Regions from separate parts of the Dietzia sp. Die43 genome, predicted to be linked through region 1. Evidence: riboswitches for the same ligand, from Rfam matches in the RefSeq annotation. Region 1 holds a riboswitch; each other region holds the start of a gene.
The links. A riboswitch is a leader RNA that binds a small molecule or an ion and turns the genes downstream of it on or off. The one in region 1 is predicted to bind thiamine pyrophosphate.
Positions count from the first base shown of each region.

Region 2: it holds a riboswitch for thiamine pyrophosphate, as region 1 does, so the genes downstream of both, NR111_RS10305 (ABC transporter ATP-binding protein) here and thiC (phosphomethylpyrimidine synthase ThiC) in region 1, are expected to answer to the same signal.
Region 3: it holds a riboswitch for thiamine pyrophosphate, as region 1 does, so the genes downstream of both, NR111_RS06715 (3-oxoacyl-ACP reductase) here and thiC (phosphomethylpyrimidine synthase ThiC) in region 1, are expected to answer to the same signal.

Region 1 covers NZ_JALJRF010000016.1:26-7,932, reverse strand. The annotation lists gene NR111_RS13835 (exodeoxyribonuclease III) at 1-407, shown strand, start outside; gene ppk2 (polyphosphate kinase 2) at 411-1,304, shown strand; gene NR111_RS13825 (CoA-binding protein) at 1,535-1,951, shown strand; gene NR111_RS13820 (CD225/dispanin family protein) at 1,971-2,480, opposite strand; gene NR111_RS13815 (GNAT family N-acetyltransferase) at 2,607-2,903, opposite strand; TPP riboswitch at 2,979-3,093, shown strand; gene thiC (phosphomethylpyrimidine synthase ThiC) at 3,091-4,797, shown strand; gene NR111_RS13805 (ABC transporter permease) at 4,888-5,652, opposite strand; gene NR111_RS13800 (ABC transporter ATP-binding protein) at 5,649-6,563, opposite strand; gene NR111_RS13795 (DUF1707 domain-containing protein) at 6,651-7,304, shown strand; partial or broken gene NR111_RS13790 (thiazole synthase) at 7,361-7,907, opposite strand, start outside.
Region 2 covers NZ_JALJRF010000010.1:109,383-117,289, reverse strand. The annotation lists gene NR111_RS10320 (GlxA family transcriptional regulator) at 1-427, shown strand, start outside; gene NR111_RS10315 (ABC transporter substrate-binding protein) at 547-1,602, opposite strand; gene NR111_RS10310 (ABC transporter permease) at 1,599-2,378, opposite strand; gene NR111_RS10305 (ABC transporter ATP-binding protein) at 2,375-3,163, opposite strand; TPP riboswitch at 3,197-3,294, opposite strand; tRNA gene NR111_RS10300 (tRNA-Arg) at 3,434-3,506, opposite strand; gene NR111_RS10295 (cytochrome c oxidase assembly protein) at 3,616-5,646, shown strand; gene NR111_RS10290 (single-stranded DNA-binding protein) at 5,816-6,355, shown strand; gene ettA (energy-dependent translational throttle protein EttA) at 6,481-7,907, shown strand, end outside.
Region 3 covers NZ_JALJRF010000006.1:91,636-99,542, forward strand. The annotation lists gene NR111_RS06695 (SDR family oxidoreductase) at 118-1,056, opposite strand; gene NR111_RS06700 (hypothetical protein) at 1,192-1,416, shown strand; gene NR111_RS06705 (hypothetical protein) at 1,490-1,960, opposite strand; gene NR111_RS06710 (hypothetical protein) at 1,965-2,330, opposite strand; gene NR111_RS06715 (3-oxoacyl-ACP reductase) at 2,370-3,134, opposite strand; TPP riboswitch at 3,226-3,323, opposite strand; gene NR111_RS06720 (GMC oxidoreductase) at 3,413-5,059, shown strand; gene NR111_RS06725 (hypothetical protein) at 5,056-5,511, shown strand; gene fgd (glucose-6-phosphate dehydrogenase (coenzyme-F420)) at 5,561-6,580, opposite strand; gene NR111_RS06735 (TIGR03619 family F420-dependent LLM class oxidoreductase) at 6,627-7,559, opposite strand; gene NR111_RS06740 (SDR family NAD(P)-dependent oxidoreductase) at 7,550-7,907, opposite strand, start outside.

The sequences.
Region 1 (7,907 bases):
GGCTGGCCCGCCTGCGTGACCACGCCGCCGCCGAGTTGGCCGCCGACTCCGCCGCCCAGATCGCCCTCGTGGGTGACTGGAACGTCGCGCCGCTCGACGAGGACGTGTGGGACCCGGAGGTCTTCGAGGGCAAGACCCACACCTCCGGACCCGAGCGGCTCGCGTTCGCCGCGTTCGACGGCGCCGGCTTCCGCGAGGTCACCCGCGAACACACCCCCGGGCCCGGCGTCTACACCTACTGGGACTACACCGGACTCAGCTTCCCCAAGCGCAAGGGCATGCGGATCGACTTCCAGCTGCACTCCCCCGCCCTGGCCGCCCGCGTGACCGGGGCGTCCATCGACCGCGAGGAGCGCAAGGGCAAGGGCGCCTCCGACCACGCGCCCGTCGTCGTGGACCTCGACTGAGCCATGTCCACGTTCCAGCTTCGGCGCTACATCGACCGCCTGCGCGCCGAGGGGTTCACGGTCCGCGACGACCACGGCGAGGACCCGGATCTCATCGACATCCACGGCCGGGCCGTCGACACCTGGCGGGAGAACTACCCGTACGACGAGCGACTGGACCGCAACCAGTACGAGGTCGAGAAGTACCTGCTGCAGATCGAGCTGCTGAAGTTCCAGAACTGGCAGGCCGAGACCGGGCACCGGCAGGTGATCGTGTTCGAGGGCCGCGACGCCGCCGGCAAGGGCGGGACGATCAAGCGGTTCAGCGAGTACATCAACGTCCGGCAGGCCCGGGTCGTCGCGCTGGTCAAGCCGACCGAGACCGAGATGTACCAGTGGTACTTCCAGCGGTACGTGGCCCATCTGCCCAGCCGCGGCGAGCTCGTGCTGTTCGACCGCTCCTGGTACAACCGCGCCGGCGTGGAGCGGGTGATGGGCTTCTGCACCGATTCCCAGTACGAGACGTTCATGGAGCAGGCGCCCATGTTCGAGAAGATGCTGGTCGAGTCCGGGGTCGGTCTGACCAAGTTCTGGTTCTCGGTCACCCGCGAGGAGCAGAAGACCCGGTTCGCGATCCGGCAACTTGACCCGGTCCGTCGGTGGAAGCTCTCGCCCATGGATCTGCAGTCCCTCGGCAAGTGGGACGAGTACACGGAGGCCAAGGAGGAGATGTTCCGTCGGACGGACACCGAATGGGCCCCGTGGATCACCATCAAGTCCAACGACAAGAAGCGGGCCCGCATCAACGCGATGCGCTACTTCCTGAACCAGTTCGACTACCCGGACAAGGACCCCCAGGTGGTGTTCGACCCGGACCCGAAGATCGTCCGACGCGGCAAGGACGCCGTCGGGGACTGACTGAGCCCGCGAAGGAGGGCCCCGCGCACAGAACCCGTCGGGGACTGACTGAGCCCGCGAAGGAGGGCCTCGCGCACAGAACCCGTCGGGGACTGACTGAGCCCGCGAAGGAGGGCCTCGCGCACAGAACCCGTCGGGGACTGACTGAGCCTGCTAAGGAAGGCCCCCGCGCACAGGCCTGGCGGAGCCGCGCGGGGAATGTCTGGGCGGCGGGGGGCCTTGAACTGGGTATGAGCCATTCCAATGACCCCGCCGTCATCACGCGCTTGCTCACCGAGAAGGGCCGCTGGGCCGTCGCCGGCCTGTCCAACAACTCCGCGCGCACCGCGTACGGGATAGCCGCCTACGTCCGCGACCTGGGACATGAGATCGTGCCGGTCCATCCAAAGGCCGAGACCGTGCACGGTCAGCAGGGCTACCCGGATCTCGCGTCCGTTCCCGGTGAGATCGATGTGGTCGACGTGTTCGTCAACTCGCAGCTCGCGGGCGGCGTGGTGGACGATGCGATAGCCAAGGGAGCCAAGGCGGTGTGGCTGCAGCTGGGCGTGGTCGACGAGGCTGCGGCGCAGCGCGCGAAGGATGCCGGGCTGGACGTGGTGATGGACGCGTGCCCCGCGATCGAAGCCCCTCGTCTGGGCCTGGCCTGAACCGCGGACCCGGCCCGGTCTAGAAGCCGCTCGAGGCCAGTCCCACCATCGCGAAGATGAAGATGAAGTACAACACGATGAGGACTGCCACGATCCCCAGTGAGATCATGCCGAGCTTCTTGGCGGTCGCGCTGGCGGCCTCGGCTTCGGCGTGGCGACCGGCGGCCCACAGCGGGTAGACGTCCAGCGCGCGGGTCATCGCGACGAAAGACAGCGGCCAGAAGAACAGGATCGACGCGACCGCCCAGCCGACGTTCGACGGCGGGCCGGGGTGAGCTCCCGAGGTGGTCCCGTACCCGCCCGCCCCGGCAAAGGACGGGGTCTGCGCGCCGTAGCCGGTCGGGGTCTGCGCGCCGTAGCCGGTCGGGGTCTGCGCGCCGTAGTCGGTCTGTCCGTACGAGCCCTGGCTGTACGGACTCTGTCCGTATGTGCCCTGGCCGTACGGGTTCTGGCTGTAGGAGCCCCGACTCGCATCGTCGCCACCGGTCGAGTCGCCGTCGGCAGTGTTCCCCTGGGGCGGGTAGGTCATGGGAGTCCTCTCCGGGTAGCTGGTCGTCTGGGGTCAGACTACGTCCCGCTCTCCCGGCCCCTTCTCCGCCGCTCGTCGGCCGGCTGACAATGGTCACCGCGGGCCACGGTCACCGCCCGGCGCCTGTCACGGCTGGGCGACCAGGAGCTGATATTCCGGGAAGCGAACGAGGAACCGCCGCACATAGCTGCAGACCGGCCGGATCTTGAGCTCATCGAGCCGCATGCGGGTGAGGACCAGGCTGACCAGCAGGCGAGCGATTCCCTGCTGGCCGTACCGCTCCTCGATCACGGTATGGAGCAGGATGTAGACGTCGCCGTCCTTTTCGTAACCAATGAGACCCATGAAGGTCTCGCTGTCCCACAGTTCGAAGCGGTCTCTATCGGTGTTGTGGACCAGCTTGAGCGACGTTACAGGGGACATCAGAACTCCTTCTGCAGGGCGTGTTCCACCCGCGATGCTACTCGTCGGGTTACGCTCGCCCCTGCACAATCACATACTCATCCACACGGGAGTCCGCTTCGATGCGCGGGCTGAGAGGACGACCAGCCGGGTCGTCGACCGTAGAACCTGTCCGGATCATGCCGGCGTAGGGAGATCAGGAAACACCATGGGCACAGCTTTATTCGCCGACGGCACCGACGGCACCCCGATCGACGCCGTGACGTGCGGCCCCATCCATTCCAGCAGTAAGGCTCATCTCGAGGTGCCCGGTGAGTCCGGTGACGGCCAGCGCGTACCCGTGCGCCGGATCGCGCTCACCGACGGCACGACGTTCGACGTCTACGACACCTCCGGCCCATATACCGCGTACGCGGACCCGGCCGACTGCCATGACCTGGGCGCGGGCCTCCCGCCGACCCGCCGCGAGTGGTCCCACCTCAGGCCCGTCCCCGCCTCGCCGGACAACCCCACTCCCGTCCGGACGCAGTTGGCCTGGGCGCGGGCGGGGCTGACGACCCCCGAGATGCGGTTCATCGCGGTGCGGGAGGGGATCGATGTCGAGGTGGTGCGTTCGGAGGTCGCCGCCGGTCGAGCGGTCATCCCGGCCAACCACCGCCATCCGGAGAGCGAGCCGATGATCATCGGCAAGCGCTTCCTCACCAAGATCAACGCCAACATCGGCAACTCGGCGGTCACCAGTTCGATCGCCGAGGAGGTCGAGAAAATGGTGTGGGCTGCCCGTTGGGGCGCGGACACCATCATGGACCTGTCCACCGGCCGGGACATCCACGAGACGCGCGAGTGGATCTTGCGCAACTCCCCCGTCCCCGTGGGCACCGTGCCCATCTACCAGGCACTGGAGAAGGTGGGCGGCGACCCGACCCGTCTGACCTGGGAGTTGTACCGCGACACCGTCATCGAACAGTGCGAACAGGGCGTGGATTACATGACCGTCCATGCCGGCGTGCTGTTGCGCTATGTCCCGCTGGCGGCCAAGCGGGTCACCGGCATCGTGTCGCGTGGCGGTTCGATCATGGCGGCGTGGTGCCTGGCGCACCACCGCGAGTCGTTCCTCTACACCCACTTCGAGGAACTGTGCGAGATCCTCGCCCGCTACGACGTGACGTTCTCCCTCGGCGACGGTCTGCGGCCGGGGTCGATCGCCGACGCCAACGACGAGGCCCAGTTCGCCGAACTGCGCACGCTCGGGGAGCTCACCGGGATCGCCAAGAGCCACGGCGTGCAGGTGATGATCGAGGGACCCGGTCACGTGCCGATGGACAAGATCGTGGAGAACGTGCGCCTCGAGGAGGAGTGGTGCGAGGAGGCCCCGTTCTACACGCTGGGCCCCCTCGCCACGGACATCGCGCCGGGCTACGACCACATCACGTCCGCGATCGGTGCAGCCCGCATCGCCGAGGCAGGCACGGCGATGCTGTGTTACGTCACGCCCAAAGAGCACCTAGGCCTGCCCGACCGGGACGACGTCAAGACCGGCGTGATCACGTACAAGATCGCCGCGCACTCGGCGGACCTGGCCAAGGAACATCCCGGCGCGCAGGCCCGCGATGACGCGCTGAGTACCGCCCGGTTCGAGTTCCGTTGGCGGGACCAGTTCGCCCTGGCCCTCGACCCGGACACCGCCCTGGCGTACCACGACGCGACGCTGCCCGCGGAGCCGGCGAAGACCGCGCACTTCTGCTCGATGTGCGGTCCGAAGTTCTGCTCGATGCGCATCTCCCAGGACATCCGCGACTACGCCGCGGAGCACGGGATGGAAACGGTGGAGGCGATCGAGGCGGGGATGGCGGAGAAGTCGGCCGAATTCTCCGAACTCGGTGGCCGCGTCTACCTGCCGATCACCGAGTCGTAGTTCTCACCGGAGGCGAGGGCCGCGCCGGTCCCCACCGCGCCCGACGGGCGGGGACGTCGGTGCTCAGTAGGTCGGATCGGCCGACCGAGCTCAGGCGTCCCGGCGCAGTGTCATCAGCACCCCGACGACCCAGAGGGCCACGCACACGGCCGCGAACCAGGCGAACGCCGGCCACTCGCCCCACGTGATGTACCCGCGGACGCTCTCTCCCTGGGTCCAGAAGTCACCGTTGGCGAACGGCATCCAGGCGGCGATGTCCTCGCCGACCCGCGGGATCAACGAGACCATGCCCTCGAGGGCCAGTATCCACACGAGGAACAGGGAGATCGTGCCGGCGGCGTTGCGCATGATGTACGCCAGGCCCGTGACCGCGATCGTCCCCAGTGCGGCGTAGACGGGGAAGCGCCACAGGTAGGTCAGCCCGTCTCCGGAGAACGGGGTCCAGCCCTCGTTGCCGGAGAGCGCCCCGGCCACGAGGAGCGCCAGGACCACCGCGACGGCCGTGACCACCATCGAGAGCACCGTGAACAGGGCGGTCTTGGCCACGATGGCAGGCCAGCGCGACGGCGTCGTCAGGAACGTGGCCTTGATGGTGTGATATCGGTACTCGCCGGTCACGCCGACGATCGCGGCGATCCACGCCAGCAGGACGGTGAACGCACTGACGCCGAGGATCGCGAACAGCGGGTCGCTGCCGCCGCCGGGCGCACCGGCCATCGGGTCCCCTGTGGCGGGCTGCTCGAACTGGCCGATGACCACTGCGAGTACCACCGCCAGGCCGATGCCGATCGCGTACAGCCAGTAGGCGCTCTTGGTGGTGGTGACCTTGATCCACTCGGACTTCAGCTGATTCATCGGGTGGACTCCTGACCGTGGTACTCGACGTCCTGGTCGGTGAGGGCCATGAAGGCCTCCTCCAGCGACGCCCGCTTCTCGTGCAGTTCGTGGACGGTGATCCCCAGGCTGGCGGCGACATCGCCGACCTGCGGCGCGCGGAGATTCTGAATAAGGAAGACACCCTGTTCCGCGTCGAACGTGGCCTCGATGCCCTCATCGCGCGCGGCGGCGGTGAACTCGTCGACGTGCGGGGTGCGCAACACCACCGAGGACGTGGCGGCGTCCAGGAACTCCTCGACGGAGGTCTGCGCGCGCAGCTTGCCGCGGCCGATCACGACGAGGTCCTGGGCGGTCTGCGCCATCTCCGACAGCAGGTGCGAGGAGACGAGCACGGTGCGGCCCTCGGCGGCGCGTGCGTGCATGAAACGGCGGATCCACAGGATGCCCTCGGGGTCGAGACCGTTGACGGGCTCGTCGAACAGCAGGACCTCGGGGTCGCCGAGCATGGCGGTGGCCAGACCGAGTCGCTGGCGCATGCCGAGCGAGTAGCCCCCGACCTTGCGGCCGGCGACGTCGGTGAGGCCGACCAGGCCGAGCACCTCGTCGACGCGGCCCGGGGCCACCCCGCCCGCCGCGGCGACCATCCTCAGGTGCGCGCCAGCGGAACGGTTGGCGTGGGTCCAGGACGCGTCGAGCAGACAGCCCACCTTGTGGGCGGGGCGATCCAACTCGCGGTACGGGGTGCCGTTGATCAGTGCCTGCCCGGACGTGGGGGTGTCGAGACCGACCATCATCCGCATCGTCGTGGACTTCCCGGCGCCGTTCGGGCCGAGGAATCCGGTGACGACGCCGGGACGGACCTCGAAGCTGAGGTCGTCCACGGCGGTGGAGGCTCCGAAGCGCTTGGTGAGATTCCGTACCTCGATCATGGTCCCCAGTCTGCCTGCCGGGGCGCGGGCAGCGTGCGTCCACCTACTCAGCCCGCGTACAGGTAGTGCAGTACTAGGCTCGTGACCATGGATGACGCCACGCCCGAGCCGGATCGCCATCTGCCGTCGGTCCGCGCCTCCGACGCCGAGCGCGACGCCACCGCCAGGCTCCTCCAGGAATCCTTCTCGGAGGGGAGGCTCACGCTCGCGGAATTCGACGACCGGACGTCGCGGGCGTACGCCGCACGCTTCCGGTCCGAACTGATCGAGCTAACACACGACCTGCCCGTCGTCCACCACGAGCACGACTCGACGCCCGCGGCCCGGCCACATGGGGCCCCGGCGCGTCGCGTCACCGGGGCCAGCGGGCCCGCCTCGTCGCTGGCGATCATGGGCGGAGTCGAACGCAAGGGGACGTGGACCCTTCCCTCCGTGCACACCGCGTTCGCGCTGATGGGCGGCATCGAGATCGACCTGCGTGGCGCCTCGTTGCAGTCCCACGAGACGACGATCCGGGCGTTCGCGATCATGGGCGGCATCGACATCTACGTCCCCGACGACATCCATGTGGAGATCGAGGGCCTGGGGCTGATGGGGGGCTTCGGCGAGGAGTCCGGGAACTGGAAGCCCGATCCGCGACCGGTCCGCCAGGCCCCGCCCGGAGCCCCGGTCATCAGGGTCACGGGACTGGCGCTCATGGGCGGGATCGGCGTGCGGCGGGTGCCGCGCACCGAGGACTGACCGTCGGCGGGCTGGCGGACAGGTCGCGCGCATGCCGTCGGGCGGCCGGTAGGGCCTCAGTCGACCGGAGGGCTGGACGCCTGCGCCCAGAAGCGTTTCGGGATGCGGCCGGCGAGGCGGGCGGCGTGCCCGGCCCGGACGGCCTCGCGCATCGCGGCGGCCATGAGCGGCGGGTTCTCCGCCCGGGTGACGGCGGTGGCGAGTAGGACGCCGTCGCAGCCGAGTTCCATGGCAAGTGCGGCGTCGGAGGCGGTGCCGATCCCCGCGTCGCAGATCACCGGAACTCCGGCGCGCTCGACGATCATCTCCAGGTTGTGCGGGTTGCAGATCCCGAGCCCGGTGCCGATCGGTGCGCCCAGGGGCATGACCGCGGCGCAGCCCACGTCCTCCAGGCGGCGGGCCAGGACGGGGTCGTCGGTGGTGTAGGGAAGGACGACGAAACCGTCGTCGACGAGGTCTTCTGCGGCCTCTACCAGTTCCACCCCGTCGGGCAGGAGCGTGCGCTCGTCGGCGATCACCTCGAGCTTCACCCAGTCGGTGCCGAGCGCCTCGCGGGCGAGCCGGGCGGTCCTGACGGCCTCGGTGGCGGACCTGCAGCCGGCG
Region 2 (7,907 bases), on a different contig from region 1:
GAAGGCCGCCGTGCTGGCCCGCAGGATCGTGGTGGCGCCGCACCGCGAGGGTGACCAGGCGCAGTACGTGGAACTGCCGGTGCCCGACGGGGGAGACGACGGGGAGATCGGGGAGACGATCGACTGGGCGCTGGCCAATCTCGACCGGCCGCTCTCGGTGGACGACCTCGCCGGACACGCCTGCATGAGCAGACGCAGCTTCGCCCGGAAGTTCCGGGCGACCACCGGCGCGAGCCCCGGGCGATGGGTGCTGTCGCGCCGGCTCGACCACGCGCGGACGCTGCTCGAGACCACGACCCGCTCGATCGAGGACATCGCCCGCGACTGTGGGTTCGGCAGCGCGGTGACGTTCCGGCAGAACTTCGACAGGAAGTACTCGACGACACCGTCGTCCTACCGCGCCCGGTTCGGGGAGGCGCAGGAGTGAGTTCCACCAGGCCCGTCGCCCCGGACCATGCGGACGCGTCCCGACCGGTAGGAACGGCGCCTGCCCGGTGCGGAACGCGGCCGCAGACGTCATGGCCACGATCTGCGTGACCAGACCATCTAGCCGCCGGACAGGGGCAGGTAGTCGTTGGTCATGGCTGCGGCGCCGTCGACCTCGGTCTCCAGCAGTCCGTTGCCATGCATCCACGACGCGTAGGCCGCCCAGTCCCGGGCTGTCTGCCGCCCGAAATCCTCCTCGGGTAGAAGCGCCAGCGTGGCGTCGATCATCTTCTCCAGCATGTCGGGCTCGTAGGAGCCCTCGGTCACCGGGGTGAGGGACTCGAGGGCAATCCGGCGGTCCGCCAACGCGGCCTGCTGCCCGGCCTCGGTTCCGGTGAGGAAGTCGCCCACGCGCTCGGCATAGTCGGCGTCGCCGGCGAGCCGGTTCGGGTTCGCGATGATCACCAATTCCGCGTAGTCGGGCACCCCGAGTTCGGTGACCGGCATGATCTCGACATCGCCCCGGGCGCCGAGTTCCACGCCTTCGATGTTGCGGAACGCCCCGAAGATCGCGTCCACCTGGTCGGTGAGCAGCGACTGGTTGAGACTCTGCTGCACATTGGGGGTGGATATCGAGTCAGGATCGATTCCGGCCTCACGGGCGATGAAGTCGAGGGTCGGTTCCTGGGAGGCCAGCCCCGACAACCCCACGGTCTTGCCCTCCAGATCGGCTGCGGAGGTGATGCCGGACTCCGTCCTGGCGATCAGGGAGGTCAAGGACGTCGGGATCAGTGCCGCGACCGAGATCACGTCGAGTCCCTGTTCGAGGGCGATGAGCGTGTCGGGCTCGTAGGAGATGGCCAGGTCGACCCGCCCCAGGGACACCTCCCGGGCGGCGTCGGCCGTGTTGGACGGCGTCGTGAACGTCACGTCCACGCCGGCGTCGGCGTAGGTGCCGGTGTGCTGCGCGGTGTACAGGGCCACATGGTCGGGATTGGGGCTCCAGTCGAGCAGAACACTGACTGGGGCGGCGCCGGTCTCGCCTGGCTCGGCGTTGTCCGAGGATGCCTGGCAGCCGGTCAGAGCCACCGCGGCTGCGGCCACCATCGCGAGCATGCGGGCGCCGGGGCGCGTGAGAGTCCGGCGTCGGATCCTGCTGGGTCGTGTTTCCGTCATGATGGGTTCCTTTCCCGGGTGGGTGTGTTCCACGGGCAGATCAGGCGTTCGAGCATGGTCACGCTGGCGAGGAGGACGCTGGACATGATCGTCAGCACCGCCACCTGGGCAAAGACGAAATCGGTCTGGAGCCGGGGGATCGCCTGGAGCATGAGGTAGCCCAGGCCGTTGGTGGAGCCGGTGTACTCGGCGAAGACGGCGGCCACCGGCGCGAAGGTGACCGAGACGCGCAGCCCGGCGAAGCCGCGAGGCGCGGCGAAGGGCAGACGCACCCGCCAGAAGAGCGACCACCTGGTGGCGTGCAGACTCCGCAGGGTGTCGATCATCCGGGCGTCGACCGAGCGGATTCCGGAGAGGAGATTGAGGGCGACCGGGAAGAAGCACAGCAGGGCCACCACGATGACCTTCGGCGCCATGCCGTAGCCGAGGGAGATCGTCAACAGTGGGCCTATCACGATGACCGGGATGGCCTGGGAGGCGACCAGCAGGGGGGTCATGGCCTGACCGACGGCGGGCACGAATCCGCTGATGACGACCACGGTCACCGCGACGACCACTCCGAGGACCACCCCGACGACGGTCTCCGTGGCGGTCAGCAATGTGGCCGAGCCCAGCCGGTCGGGCCAGGTGGATACGAGCGAGTCGAGCACGGCGAGGGGTGAGGGAATGACGTACTCGGGCACGAGCTCGAGCGTGGTGACCGTGATCCACGCGGCGAGGACCAGCAGGAGCGTGACGCAGGCAGGGCCGGCGGAGCGGAGGAATCGCACGGTCATGGGGCGGTGCCGCCTCCGGTCAGGTGGGATTCCCGGGCCAGTGCCCGGAGCACTTCCCTGCGGGCTGCCGCGAACGCCTCGTCGCCGAGGAGGACCTCTCGGGGGCGGTCGTCGCCGAACCATCCCGGCCAGGTGCGGACCACACGCGCCGGGGCGTCGGCCTGGTCTCGTGCCAACAGGACCACGCGTTCGGCGAGGAGCAGCGCCTCATCGACGTCGTGCGTGACCATGACGAGGCTGGCCGAGGTGTGGGTGATGGTGTCGCGGAGCCACTGCTGGACCTCCGCACGGGTGATCGCGTCGAGCGCACCGAGCGGCTCGTCGGCCAGCAGCACGGGTTTGCGCGCCAGCAGAGCCCGCGCGAGAGCGGCGCGCTGGCGCATGCCCGCGCTGAGGGCTGAGGGACGGGCATCGGACCAGGCGCCCAGTCCCACACGGTCCAGCATGCGCTGGGCCTCGGATCGGGCCACGCGCCGGCGCACTCGTTGGTTGCGGAGACTGATCGCGACGTTGTCGAGCAGGGACAGCCAGGGCAACAGGCTGTCGCCCTGGGGCATCAACGCGCAGGTCTCCAGGCGTCGTGCGGGCCGGCGGTCATCGAGGACGGCGGCGGTCCCGGTGGTCGGTTCGACGAGGCCGGCGATCACCGACAGCAGCGTCGACTTACCGCATCCGCTGCGTCCGACAACGGCGATGTGCTCGCCTACCGGAACGGACAGGTTGAGGTCTGCGAGAACCGGGCGGAGCGCGCCCGGATAGGTGTGTCCCAATCCATTTAACGCCACTGCCGTGGTTCCTGGGCGGCTCACGAAAGCCCATGCCAGCGCATCTGACATCCCTCCGCTCGTGTGAACGAGTTCAGGTTCAGCGGGTGTGATCTCAGCCCCGTTCGGTAGGGGCACCCCGTGTCATCGAAGCTGATCTTGCGAATCAGCTCGAAGTCCGAACGTACCACCGGCACGTCTCGGGATCTGATGTGCGTCCATGGCTGGAGCGAGGCGCGGGCGGGCCGCCGTCAGTGGAGAGCGGATTGCCGGCCCGTGTCGGCGTGAGTGCGCCCCCGAGAGGATTCGAACCCCTGACCAGCCGGGTAGAAACCGGATGCTCTATCCACTGAGCTACGGAGGCCTGGCGACGCGCGCGTGGGGCGTCGCCGGGAGAATGGTAACCGATCCGGGGGGTGGGTCCGACAGTGGCGAATCGGCCCGGGGGCGCCGCGGTTCCTACGATGGTGGTCATGACGTCGTCGAAGACCGCCCCCGCCACCGCCGGGCGGTTCGGAACCCGCAACATCGTCGCCCTGGTACTGCTCCTGGCGGCGGTGGCGGCCGCGGTGGTGATCCCACTGTCGGCCATGTCCGCCGAGGTGGCGCTCGAGCTGGTGGGCGTGCCCGATCCGGGTCCGCTCACCACGGCCGGCCTCCCGGCGCTCCGGTCGATCGCCGAGCTCCTCGCCGCCGTGGCCGTGGGGGCGGCGCTGTTCGCGGCGTTCTTCACCCCGCCGCAGAAGGACAAGACCCTCGACGTCGACGGCTACCGCATGCAGCAGATCTCGTCGTGGGCGAACATCGCCTGGGCGATCGCCGCGGCACTGCTCATCCCGCTGACCCTGTCGGACGTCTCCGGGCGCACTTTCCTCCAGTCGCTCCCGCCGGGCCAGTGGTTGGTCGCGATCAACCAGATCGACATCGCGTCCTCGTGGCGGTGGGCCGCGATCATCGCGCTGGTCGCCGGGATCGGGCAGCGACTCACGCTGAGCTGGCGCTGGTCGGTCATCTGGCTCGGCGTCACCGCCCTCTCGCTGCTTCCGGTGGCGGCCACGGGCCACGCGTCCGGCAGCACCGCGCACGACCTGGCCACCAACTCGCTGATGATCCACCTGTTCGGCGCCGCGTTCTACGTGGGTGGGCTCATCGCGCTGATCATCCACACGTGGCGCGGCGGCTCGCGCGTCGCCCTGGCCCTGCGCCGCTACTCGGTGGTGGCGACGGTCGCGATCGTCGCCCTCGGGTTCACGGGCGTGATCAACGCGCTCGTCCGCCTGCACCCGGGTGACCTTCTCACCTCCACCTACGGATTGCTGGTCGTGTCCAAGGCGTTGGCGCTGTGCCTGTTGGCGCTGTTCGGTCTGGCGATCCGCCGCCGGATCATCGTCAAGATCGAGTCGACGGGGGCCAATGCGCCGGTCGACCGGCCCACGCTGCTGCGGATCATCGTGGTGGAGGCCGTCGTCATGGCCGGCACGCTGGGTCTGTCGGTCTCGCTCGGCCGTACCCCGCCGCCGGCGCCGCTGTACGTGCCCACGAGGCAGGAGGCGCTACTGGGCTTCGAGCTGCCCGGGCCTTTCGCGTTCGGAACGGTCTTCGGCACCTGGCGCTTCGACCTGGTCCTGGGGCTGGCCGCGGTGATCCTGCTCGGCCTGTACCTCTGGGGCCTGGTGCGCCTGCGCCGCCGCGGGGACGCCTGGCCCCTGAGCCGCACCGCGTTCTGGGTGGCGGGCTGCGTGATCCTCTTCCTCACCACCAGTTCCGGCATGGGGATGTACATGATGGCCGACTTCGCCAGCCACATGGTGGGCCACATGCTCATCTCGATGCTGGTGCCGGTCCTCCTCGCGCTCGGCGGCCCGTTCACACTGGCCCTGCGCGCACTCCCGGCCGCCGGCCGCGGCAACCCGCCCGGGCCCCGCGAGTGGCTGGTCGAGTTCATCAACAACCCGCTCTCGCACTTCCTCACCCACCCGATCGTGGCGTCGGTGCAGTTCGTGGCCGGTTTCTACCTCATCTACTTCGGCGGGTTCTATCAGACGTTGGCCTCGGAGCACCTGGGCCACATGTTCATGAACGTGCACTTCCTCATCAGCGGCTACCTGTTCTACTGGGTGATCATCGGCGTGGACGCCGCGCCGCGGCACTTCTCGCCGATGTACAAGCTCATGGTCCTGCTGAGTTCGCTGCCCTTCCACGCGTTCTTCGGCATCCTGCTCATGAACACCAAGACCGTGCTGGCCGAGCCCTGGTATTCGGGCATCGGCCTGCCGTGGATCCCGGATCTGCTGCAGAGCCAGCAGGTCGGCGGTGGCGTCGCGTGGGCAGCGGGGGAGATCCCGCTGGTGATCGTCATGCTGGCCCTGGCGTGGCAGTGGTACCAGAGCGACATGCGCGAGGCGCGGCGCGGCGAGCGGCAGGCCGACCGCGACGACGATGCCGAGCTCAAGGCCTACAACGAGATGCTCCGGGAGATGTCCCGCGCCGACCGCCGGCCCTGAGACCGAACACCTCGTCGTCGTCACAGGCGCCGGTTCTCCACACCCCCCGCCCCCCTCCACAGGGCGGCCACCGCGGGCGGTGGGAACGAGGGGTGACGACGACGAGGTGAGGCACGCTGCAAGTCACGAGGCCGACGCACGGTCGGCCGAACGTGACAGGAGTGAGCCCATGAACGAGACCCACACGACCGTCCGCGGAACCGTGATCACCGACCCCACCACCCGGAGGGTGGGCGACGACCAGGTCTTCACCTTCCGGGTGGCCAGTAACAGCCGCTACCAGGACCGGCTCACCGGCGAGTGGAAGACCGGCGGCACGCTGTACTTCTCGGCCAACTGCTGGGGACGCCTCGGGCAACGGGCGTCCGGCGCGCTGTGCAAGGGCGACGGCGTGATCCTGCACGGCCGGCTGCTCACCAACGAGTACGAACGCGACGGTCGCATCATGCGCGACCTGGAGATGCGGGTCAGCGCCGTGGGGCCCGACCTGTCCCGCATGGACGTCACCGTGCGCCGCGCCAGGACGGACGCGCCGGCCGAGGGGGCCGGCGTCGACGGGGCGGGTGTCGACGGGGCGGGCGTCGACGAGGGCGGCCTGCGGGGAGCGGCCGAGGACTCCGACGCCATGGCGCTCGGGTCGCTGGACCCGGATGAGCCGGGGTCCGAGCAGAGCGAGGCGGACGAGTTCGTGGGGGCGGCCGGCGCCTGATGCTCCCGGGGGTGGGGCCGGCGTCCGCCGCGGACGCCGGGGCCGCGGGCGGACACGTAACATGGGGGTCGTGCCCGCGGCCGACCCGCGGCGAAGTGAACTGTCTGCGCAGGTGAGAGGGTAGAATGGCCGAGTTTATCTACACGATGAAGAAGGTACGCAAGGCGCACGGGGACAAGGTGATCCTCGACGACGTCACGATGTCCTTCTATCCCGGTGCGAAGATCGGCGTCGTGGGCCCCAACGGCGCCGGCAAGTCCTCCATCCTCAAGATCATGGCCGGGATCGACCAGCCCTCCAACGGCGAGGCGTTCCTCGATCCCGAGGCGACCGTCGGCATCCTGCTGCAGGAGCCGGAGCTCGACCAGTCCAAGACCGTCAAGGAGAACGTCGAGGACGGCCTCGGCGAGACGATGGTGCAGCTGCGTCGGTACAACGAGGTCGCCGAGGAGATGGCGACCGACTACACCGATGAGCTCATGGAGGAGATGGGTCGGCTGCAGGAGCAGCTCGACGCCGTGGACGCCTGGGACGTGGACTCCCAGATCGAGCAGGCCATGGACGCCCTGCGCTGCCCGCCGGGCGACTCGCCGGTGACCAACCTGTCCGGTGGCGAGGCGCGTCGGGTGGCGCTGTGCAAGCTGCTGCTGAGCAAGCCCGACCTGCTGCTGCTCGACGAGCCCACCAACCACCTGGACGCTGAGTCCGTCCTGTGGTTGGAGCAGCACCTGGCCGCCTACCCCGGCGCCGTCCTGGCCGTCACACACGACCGGTACTTCCTCGACCACGTCGCGCAGTGGATCTGTGAGGTCGACCGCGGTCAGCTGCACCCCTACGAGGGCAACTACTCCACCTACCTCGAGAAGAAGGCCGAGCGCCTCGAGGTCCAGGGCAAGAAGGACCAGAAGCTGCAGAAGCGGCTCAAGGCCGAGCTCGAGTGGGTGCGCTCCGGTGCCAAGGCGCGCCAGTCCAAGTCCAAGGCCCGTCTGGCCAAGTACGAGGAGATGGCCGCGGAGGCGGAGAAGCACCGCAAGCTCGACTTCGAGGAGATCCAGATCCCCACGCCGCCGCGGCTCGGCAACGTGGTGGTGGACGTCGACAAGCTCACCAAGGGCTTCGACGACCGCGTCCTCATCAAGGACCTGTCGTTCACGCTGCCACGCAACGGCATCGTCGGCGTGATCGGCCCCAACGGCGTCGGTAAGACGACGCTGTTCAAGACCATCGTGGGCCTGGAGGAGCCGGACTCCGGCACCGTCAAGGTGGGCGACACGGTGAAGCTGAGCTACGTCGACCAGAACCGCGCCAACATCGACCCGGAGAAATCGGTGTGGGAGGTCGTCTCCGAGGGCAACGACTACATCGAGGTCGGCCAGAACGAGATGCCCTCGCGTGCCTACGTCAGCGCCTTCGGCTTCAAGGGCCCGGACCAGCAGAAGAAGTCCGGCGTCCTGTCCGGTGGTGAGCGCAACCGCCTCAACCTGGCGCTGACGCTCAAGGTCGGCGGCAACCTGATCCTCCTCGATGAGCCCACCAACGACCTCGACACCGA
Region 3 (7,907 bases), on a different contig from region 1:
GCAACCACTGCAACCGCTGACGAATTTTCGTGCGCGGCTGCACCGTCCGCGCGCGGATGCTGAGGCGGCTGGACACGGCAGGCGGCTGAACCCGGCGTGCGGCTGCGCCGAGTCGGCTCAGGGCGTGGGCGCCCCGCCCGTCACCGAGAGGGTGTTGCCGGTAGTATACGACGACTCCTCGGAGGCCAGATACACGTACGCGCCGGCCATCTCCACGGGCTGGCCGGGCCTGCCGAGCGGATTCTTCTGCCCGAAGTACGGGAGCTTCTCCGGCTTCTGCCCGCCGGTGACCTGCAACGCGGTCCAGAACGGCCCGGGCGCGACGGCGTTGACGCGGATTCCCCGGGGCGCGAGCTGCTGCGCCAACGCCTTGGACATCGTGTTGACCGCAGCGCGAGAGGTCGCGTAGTCCACGAGGCCCGGCGACGGAGTGTAGGCCTGGACAGACGAGGTGAAGATGACGCTCGCACCGGGCTGCAGGTGGCCGAGCGCTTCCTGCATCATCCAGAACGGGGCGGAGATGTTGACGTTCATCGTCTCGGCCCACTGCTCGGAGGTCAAGTCCTCGAGGTTCTCCACGTACGTCTGCCGGGCGGCGTTGAGCACCAGCACGTCGATCCCGCCGAGCCCGGCGACGGCGTCGCGGACGATCCCCCGCGCGACCTCCTCGTCGCCGACATCGCCGGGGAGCAGCACGCATGTCCGCCCGGCCTCCCGGACCAGTCGCGCGACCTCGTCGGCGTCGGACTGTTCGGATGGCAGGTAGCCGATCGCGACATCCGCGCCCTCGCGGGCATACGCGATCGCCACCGCCCGGCCGATCCCCGAGTCGCCTCCGGTGATGAGCGCCCGCCGACCGGTGAGGCGACCGTGGCCGACGTACGACGTCTCGCCGTGATCCGCGGGCGGGTCGAGCTCCGACGCGAGCCCCGGAACGGGCTGCGACTGCAGCGGAATCTCCACCTCGTACTTGGAGGTGGGATCGACCAGCACCGCGTCGTCGGGCTGGACGGCGTCGGGCTGCTCGGAGGGTGAAGCGGTGGGGTCGGTGCTCACGTGTGGGCCTCCTGGATCGTGTGGCTGCATCGACCGTACGCCCCGCCGCGCGACCACCCGTCCGGATGCGAGGTCGTGCCGAATCCCCCACACTGCGGAAGAGAACTCAACTTCCCTCGAGACGAAGGAGCAAGCATGCCCCGTTACCGCGTGATTGACCCCGAGCAGAACGTGATCGACGAGAAGGAGTTCGGCGACGACACCAAGGCCTACGACTGGTTCAAGACGGTCGAGGTCCCGGACGACGCGCTCGGTTACGCCATGGAGGTCGACATGGACGGCAAGTGGACACGCTTCGAGATCAACGACGGCGGCACCAACACCTCCCCCGCGGCCGACGAGGGCACCGGCATCGCCTGAGCCCGCCCCCGCGGACAGCGTCACTCCGCCTCGCCCATCCCCACTTCTCGTGGGGGGAGCGGGGCGGAGTCGCTCATTTCGACCGCCCCGCGCGGTGGAGGTGGCCGCGGATGGCGAGCATCATCGAATCCATCCGCGCGGCCTCGTCGAGCAGTTCCGCGACGGTGGCCGGCGCGGTCGAGCGACTGTCCAGGCAGGCGGTGTTGGCCCGCTCCAACAACCCGGCGAAGTCCGGATCGGCATCGAGGTGGTCTCTGACCTCGGGGTACGCGCCCTCCAGCGGGGTGTCGATCCCCAGCGTGAACCGGATCTCGTACCAGCGGTCGAGGGTTTGCGTCAGCGCTTCCAGCGCCAGGAGGTGGGTCCGCCGGGCCGAGTCCACCGCCCGCTCGGCGGTGAGCTGCACCGGGTCGGCCCCGAGTCTGAGCCGTCGGCGGCGGGACAGGTCCTCCAGCCCGGCGCGGACCAGCCATCCGGTCGCCGCGACCCAGGCCGCGAGCCCGGCGATCACGATGAGTAGCAGTAACGCGAGGATGAGCGGCACGACATCACCCCCCGCCCAGTGCGCGCAGGACGAGCGTCAGCGGGACGGACAGGAGCACCGCCGCCGAGATCCCGGCCCCGATCAGTTTCCCCACGCCCGTCCAGCGCAACTCCGCGCACTCCGCAGCGAGTGCAGCGGGTGACAGGGGTGACGCGAGACGCCCGGCCGCTGCCGCGTGCGCCTCCGCGACCGTCGGCCAGGTCGCCGGGACGTGGGCGTGGGGGTCGCTTCCGAGTTCCTCGGCGACGACGAGCGCCCGCTGCTGATCCCATTCGGCCAGCCGCTGGTCGAGTTCGTACACCGCCGCCTCGGCCGCCTCGATCCGCCGCCCCTCGGCGGTTCGCGGGGAGGTGACCGACGGCAGTTCCATACCTCCAGCTTCCACCACCCGAGCTGGGCCGGGCAAGGGTCAGCCCTTGACCAGCCCGCCGTCCACGATGAGGTTCTGTCCGGTCACGGCCCGTGCCCACGGGGAGGCGAAGAACAACACCGCGTCGGCGAGTTCGGCCGGGGTGATCACCCGTCGCAGCGGGGTGCCGGAGGCGATGATGTCGAACACCTCTTCAGGTGTAGCGGCGCTGGCGTCGGTGGTGCGCAGCAGGCCGCCCGAGACCATGTTGACCGTGATGCCGTCCGGCCCCAGATCCGTGGCCAGGGTCCGGGTGAGCGAGAGTGCGGCGGCCTTGGCGGCGGTGTAGTCGTGATACGGCACCACCGGGTGCTGGAACAGGTTGGTGCCGATGTTCACGATCCGCCCGAACCCTGCCTCGCGCATCCCCGGCAGTGCGGCCTGGGTGGTGGCGAGGGTGGCCTTGACCGCGCCGCGCAGCTGCGAGTCGAAGTCCTCCCAGGTCAGGGTTTCCGGCCGCAGCCGGACGTCGCCGTTGAACCGGAAGTCGACCAGTGCGTTGTTGACCACCGTGCTGATCGGCCGACCGAAGTGGGCGCGGGCCGCGTCGAAGAGGGTGCGGACCTCGTCGTCGTCGGTCACGTCGGCGCGTAGTGCGACGGCGCGGCCGGAGCCGAGCTCACGGACGAGGTCGGCGGCGGCTGCCTCGCTGCGTCGGTAGTTGACGACGACGAGGGCACCCTCGCGGGAGAAGGCGCGGATGATCTCCACGCCGAGTCCGCGGGCGCCGCCGGTGACCAGGACGACCTGCTCGTTGATACGCATCTCCACTCGCTTCCCGGTGGTTCCTCACAGAGAAACGCGATGCTCACCCGCCCGCCCCGCGGCGACCGCACCTGCGAGGCGACGCCGCCCGGGGCGACGCACACGACATTCCTCCGCTGGAACTACCCAGTTCAGGTTCGACGGGTGTGATCTCAGCTGCCCGGACGGGCGGCACCCCGTGTCGCCGCCCACCCTAGGTCACACGGGTCACGGTCGGGATTGGAGCCGGCCGGCCCGATCCGCCCCGAACACCTGGACAACCGTCCTAGAATCGGCGTATGGCCCCCGGCCCGCCTCGCGACCCGCGCCTTTCCGACACCGCTGATGTCATCGTGATCGGCAGTGGTTTCGGCGGCGCGGTCTCGGCCCTTCGGCTGGCCGAGCAGGGGCGTTCGGTCCTGGTGCTCGAACAGGGTCGTCGTCACTCCCCCGCCGATCTCCTCGCCGCCCGCACCGACCCGCGAAAGTACCTGTGGATGCCCGAGCTGGGACTCAAGGGCTTCTTCTGGCAGCGGGTCCTGCGGCATGTGGGGATCATCGGCGGCGCGGGCGTGGGCGGCGGCAGCATCGTGTGGGCCGGCGTGCTGCTCGAACCAAAGGACGAGTTCTTCACCGACCCGGCCTGGCCCGCGGTCGCCGACGGGTGGCGCGCCCAGCTGGCCGAGCACTACCGCACCGCCGCCCGCATGCTGGGCCGCGAGACGACCCGTTTCACCGGCGAGATGGACCGGCACCTCGAGGCCACCGCCGAGGCGATGGGTGCCGGCGGGACGTATGGCCCGACGCCGATGGCGATCTGGTTCGGCGCCCCCGGCGAGGAGGGCGAGACCGTGCCGGACCCGTTCTTCGGCGGCGAGGGGCCCGATCGCACGGGGTGCCGGCTCTGCGGCGCATGCCTGGTCGGTTGCCCGTACGGCAGCAAGAACACCCTCGACCTCAACTACCTGTGGCTGGCCGAGGGCCGCGGCGCCCGGATCCGCCCGGACACGAAGGTCGACACGATCGCCGAACGCGCCGGCGGCGGATACGAGGTCCGCACCGCGGGCGGCCAGACGCTCCGCGCGGCCGAGGTGGTGGTGGCGGCCGGCGTGCTGGGCACGGTCGAACTGCTGTTCCGCTCCCGCGAGCAGGGCCTCCTCCCCCGCGTCTCCACCAGGCTCGGCGAGGGTGTGCGCACCAACTCCGAGGCCATCACCGCGGTCCTGGCCGACGACCCCGACGCCGATCTCACCCGCGGCCCCACCATCTCCAGCGAGTTCTACCCCGACGCGGCCACGCATGTCACCCAGAACCGATACGTCGGCGGCTGGCACATGCGATTGCAGCTCGGCCCACTGGTCGACGGCGCAGACCCGGCCCGACGCAGGCGCGCGACCCTGGCCGCCCTCGCACGACACCCGCTCCGCCAGCTGCGGCTGATGACCGCCCGGCACTTCATCGAGCGCCTGAGCGTGTTCACGGTGATGCAGAACGTGGAGAACGAGATCCGGCTGGTGTTCGACCGCTCCCCTGTCACGCCGTGGCGGCGGGTCCTGCGGTCGCGCACCGGCGACGGCGCCCCGCCCCCCAGCTATCTGCCGCAGGCCAACGAGGTCGCGCGGCGGTTCGCCGAGTCGGTGGGCGGCCGGCCCCTCAACCTGCTACTGGAGAGCGTGGGCGGCAAGTCGATCACCGCGCACGTGCTCGGCGGGGCCGGGATGGGCACCGATGCCTCCGACGGTGTGATCGACACGGACCACCAGGTCTTCGGGCATCCGGGCCTGTACGTGGTGGACGGGTCGTCAATCCCGGCGAACGTCGGCGTCAACCCGAGCCTGACCATCACCGCCATGGCCGAACGGTTCGCCGCCCGCTACCGGGCCCGCCGCGCCGCCCCCACCACCGCGTCCCCCACCACCGCGTCCCTGTCGAACGGAGCTCCGTGACCACCGCCCTGCCGACCTCTCTCGGCCGACTGCGGGCCCTGTTCTCGCAGGCCACACCGCCGACCGACCTGCCCGCCCCCGGCGACTACCTCGTCACGTTCGTCGGCCCCGCCCCGCTGAGGGTGGTGGCACCGCGCGCGATCGCCCTCGGCGGCATGCCGGGCTGGCAGGGCAAGCGTTTCGCCCCCGGGGGCGGCGCGATGAACCTGGTCGACGACGACGAGGGCCGCCCGCCACGGGAGACCCTGCCGATGCGGATGACGCTGGAGTCCTCGTGGCTCGACGGCGGTCAGGTGATCGTCTGCTCGTACGGCGCCTCGAGCCCGGTGCCGTGGCGCTGGGTGCGGGACGAATTCCGGCCGCTCGACGACCGGCGCCTGATCGGCCTGACCTTCGCGGGCGGGCCCTGGTCGCGGGTCGCGGCGGCTCCGCTGCTGCTCACCCGGGCCTAAGCGCGGGGTGGGCGGCCGGGCGGGCGGGTCACCTGCCCGCCCGCGGTGCCTACGCGAGGCGACGCAGTCGCGGTTCGAGGTCGGATGTGAACAGGTCGAGGAAGCGTTTCTGGTCGTGGCCGGGGGCGTGGAAGACCAGGTGGTTGAGGCCCGCGTCAACGTATTTCTTGACCTGCTCGACGGCCTCGTCGGGGTCTGAGGCGACGATCCACCGCTTGGCGACCTGCTCGATGGGCAGCTCGTCGGCCAGGCGTTCCATCTCGCGCGCGGAGTCCACCGAGTGCTTCTGCTCCGGGGTCAGGGACAGCGGGGCCCAGAAGCGGCAGTTCTCCAGCGCGGCGGCCGGGTCGGGGTCGTAGGAGATCTTGATCTCGATCATCCGATCGATCTTCGCCGAGTCACGCTCGTTGATCTGCGCTCCCTCCTCGACGGCCGGCAGCAGCTTGTCGGTGTACAGCTCCATCCCCTTGCCGGAGGTGCAGATGAACCCGTCGCCGACGCGGCCGGCGTACTTGGCCACCACCGGGCCGCCCGCGGCGACGTAGACAGGCACGCCACCCTCGGGAACGTCGTAGAGGAATGCGTCCTTGGTGGAGTAGTAGTCGCCCTCGAAGTTGGTGGTCTCACCGGTCCACAGTGCGCGCATGAGCCGGACCGACTCGCGCAGGCGCGCGAACCGCTCCTTGAACTCCGGCCACTCACCCTGGTGGCCGGTGGCGATCTCGTTGAGCGCCTCGCCGGTGCCCACCCCCAGGAAGACGCGGCCCGGGTAGAGGCACGCCATGGTGGCGAACGCCTGGGCGAGCACGGCGGGGTTGTAGCGAAACGTCGGCGTCAGGACCGAGGTGCCGAGTTGCAGCCGCTCGGTGCGCTCCCCCACCGCCGTCAGCCACGCCAACGAGAACGGCGCGTGGCCGCCGTCGTGGCGCCAGGGCTGGAAATGATCCGACACCGTCGCCGAATCCATCCCCGCCTGCTCCGCCAGCACGGCGAACTCCACCAGATCACGCGGACCAAACTGCTCGGCCGACGCCTTGTAACCGAGCTTCAGGGACGGGGTGTCGGGCATGCGGGGCTCCTTGGGGTCGTAGCGGTGTGGTTGATGTGTGTCGAGGTCATGCGCTGATGTACTTCTCGCCGAACCGGGCGATCGACTCGCACTTGGCGTCCAGCGGGGCGTCGTATCCGTGGCCCTCGATCAACCACGGGATGACGATGACATCGGTGACCCCCGCCTCTTCGAGTTGGGCGAAACCGCGGCTGCCGTATCGGTCGGTGCAGGCCACCTGAACCTCGAACGGTCGGCCGTCCCCGCGGTCGGCGAGGGAGCGGCCGTCGGCCTCGAGTAGTTCTCCGAGGCGGGTGATGGTGGCGGCGATCTCGTCGAATCCCATCATCGCCGAGGTCCACCCCTGGCCGATCCGGACGGCGCGGCGCAGCGCCGGAGCGGTGTGCCCGCCCACGTAGAACGGCACCTGGGCCACGGGCGGCGGATCCAGTGTGAGGCGGTCGAAGTCGAAGTGCTCACCGTGGTATTCGAACCACCCGCCGTCACCGGCCAGGCGGATGATCTCGAGCATCTCGTCGACCCTCTTGCCCCGCCCGGGGTAGGGGACGCCGCACCAGGCGAACTCGTTGGGATCCCAACCGATCCCCACCCCCAGGTCGACGCGCCCGCCGGTCAGGTGGGAGACCGTGGACAACTGCCGTGCCAGGAGAAGGGGCTGACGGGGGCCGAGTTTGAGGACCTGCGGGCAGAACCTGATGGTCGAGGTGACCACGCCCATCGCCGCGATCGCGGTCAGAGGTTCTACCCACGGGGTGTGCTCGTCCCACATCCGCGACCCGTCGGGCGTGTAGGGGTAGTCGGTGTCCTGCCGGTGGGGCAGGAACAGTGAATCGGGAAGCGTGACGCGGGCGAAGCCCGCGTCCTCGGCCGCGCGGGCCAGGCCGAGGAGTTGGTCGATCGGGCTGAACGCGACCGGGACGGAGAACTGCATGGTGTGGCCTCTTCTGTCGTTGATGGTGGGAGCGGAGGTCAGCCCCATCGGGACTGGCCACCGTCGAGCGGGATGGTCACCCCGGTGAGATAGGACGCCTCCGCCGAGCACAGCCACGCCACTGGCCGGCCGATGTCCGCCACGGCGTCGCCCACGCGCCCGGCCGGTATGGCCGCGACGAACTCCTCGGCCTCCTCCGGGTTGTGGCGCATCCACCAGTCCAGGCCGGGGCTGTGGGCGTGGGGAGCGACATTGAGTGCCCGGATCCCGTCAGCGCCCCACTCGCAGGCGGCCGCCCGGGTCAGGGCCCTGATCGCCTCCTTCACCGCGGCGTAGACGCCGTAGTCCGCCGCGTCCCACCGCACCGCGGCCGAGGAGGCGAGGTTGATCACCACC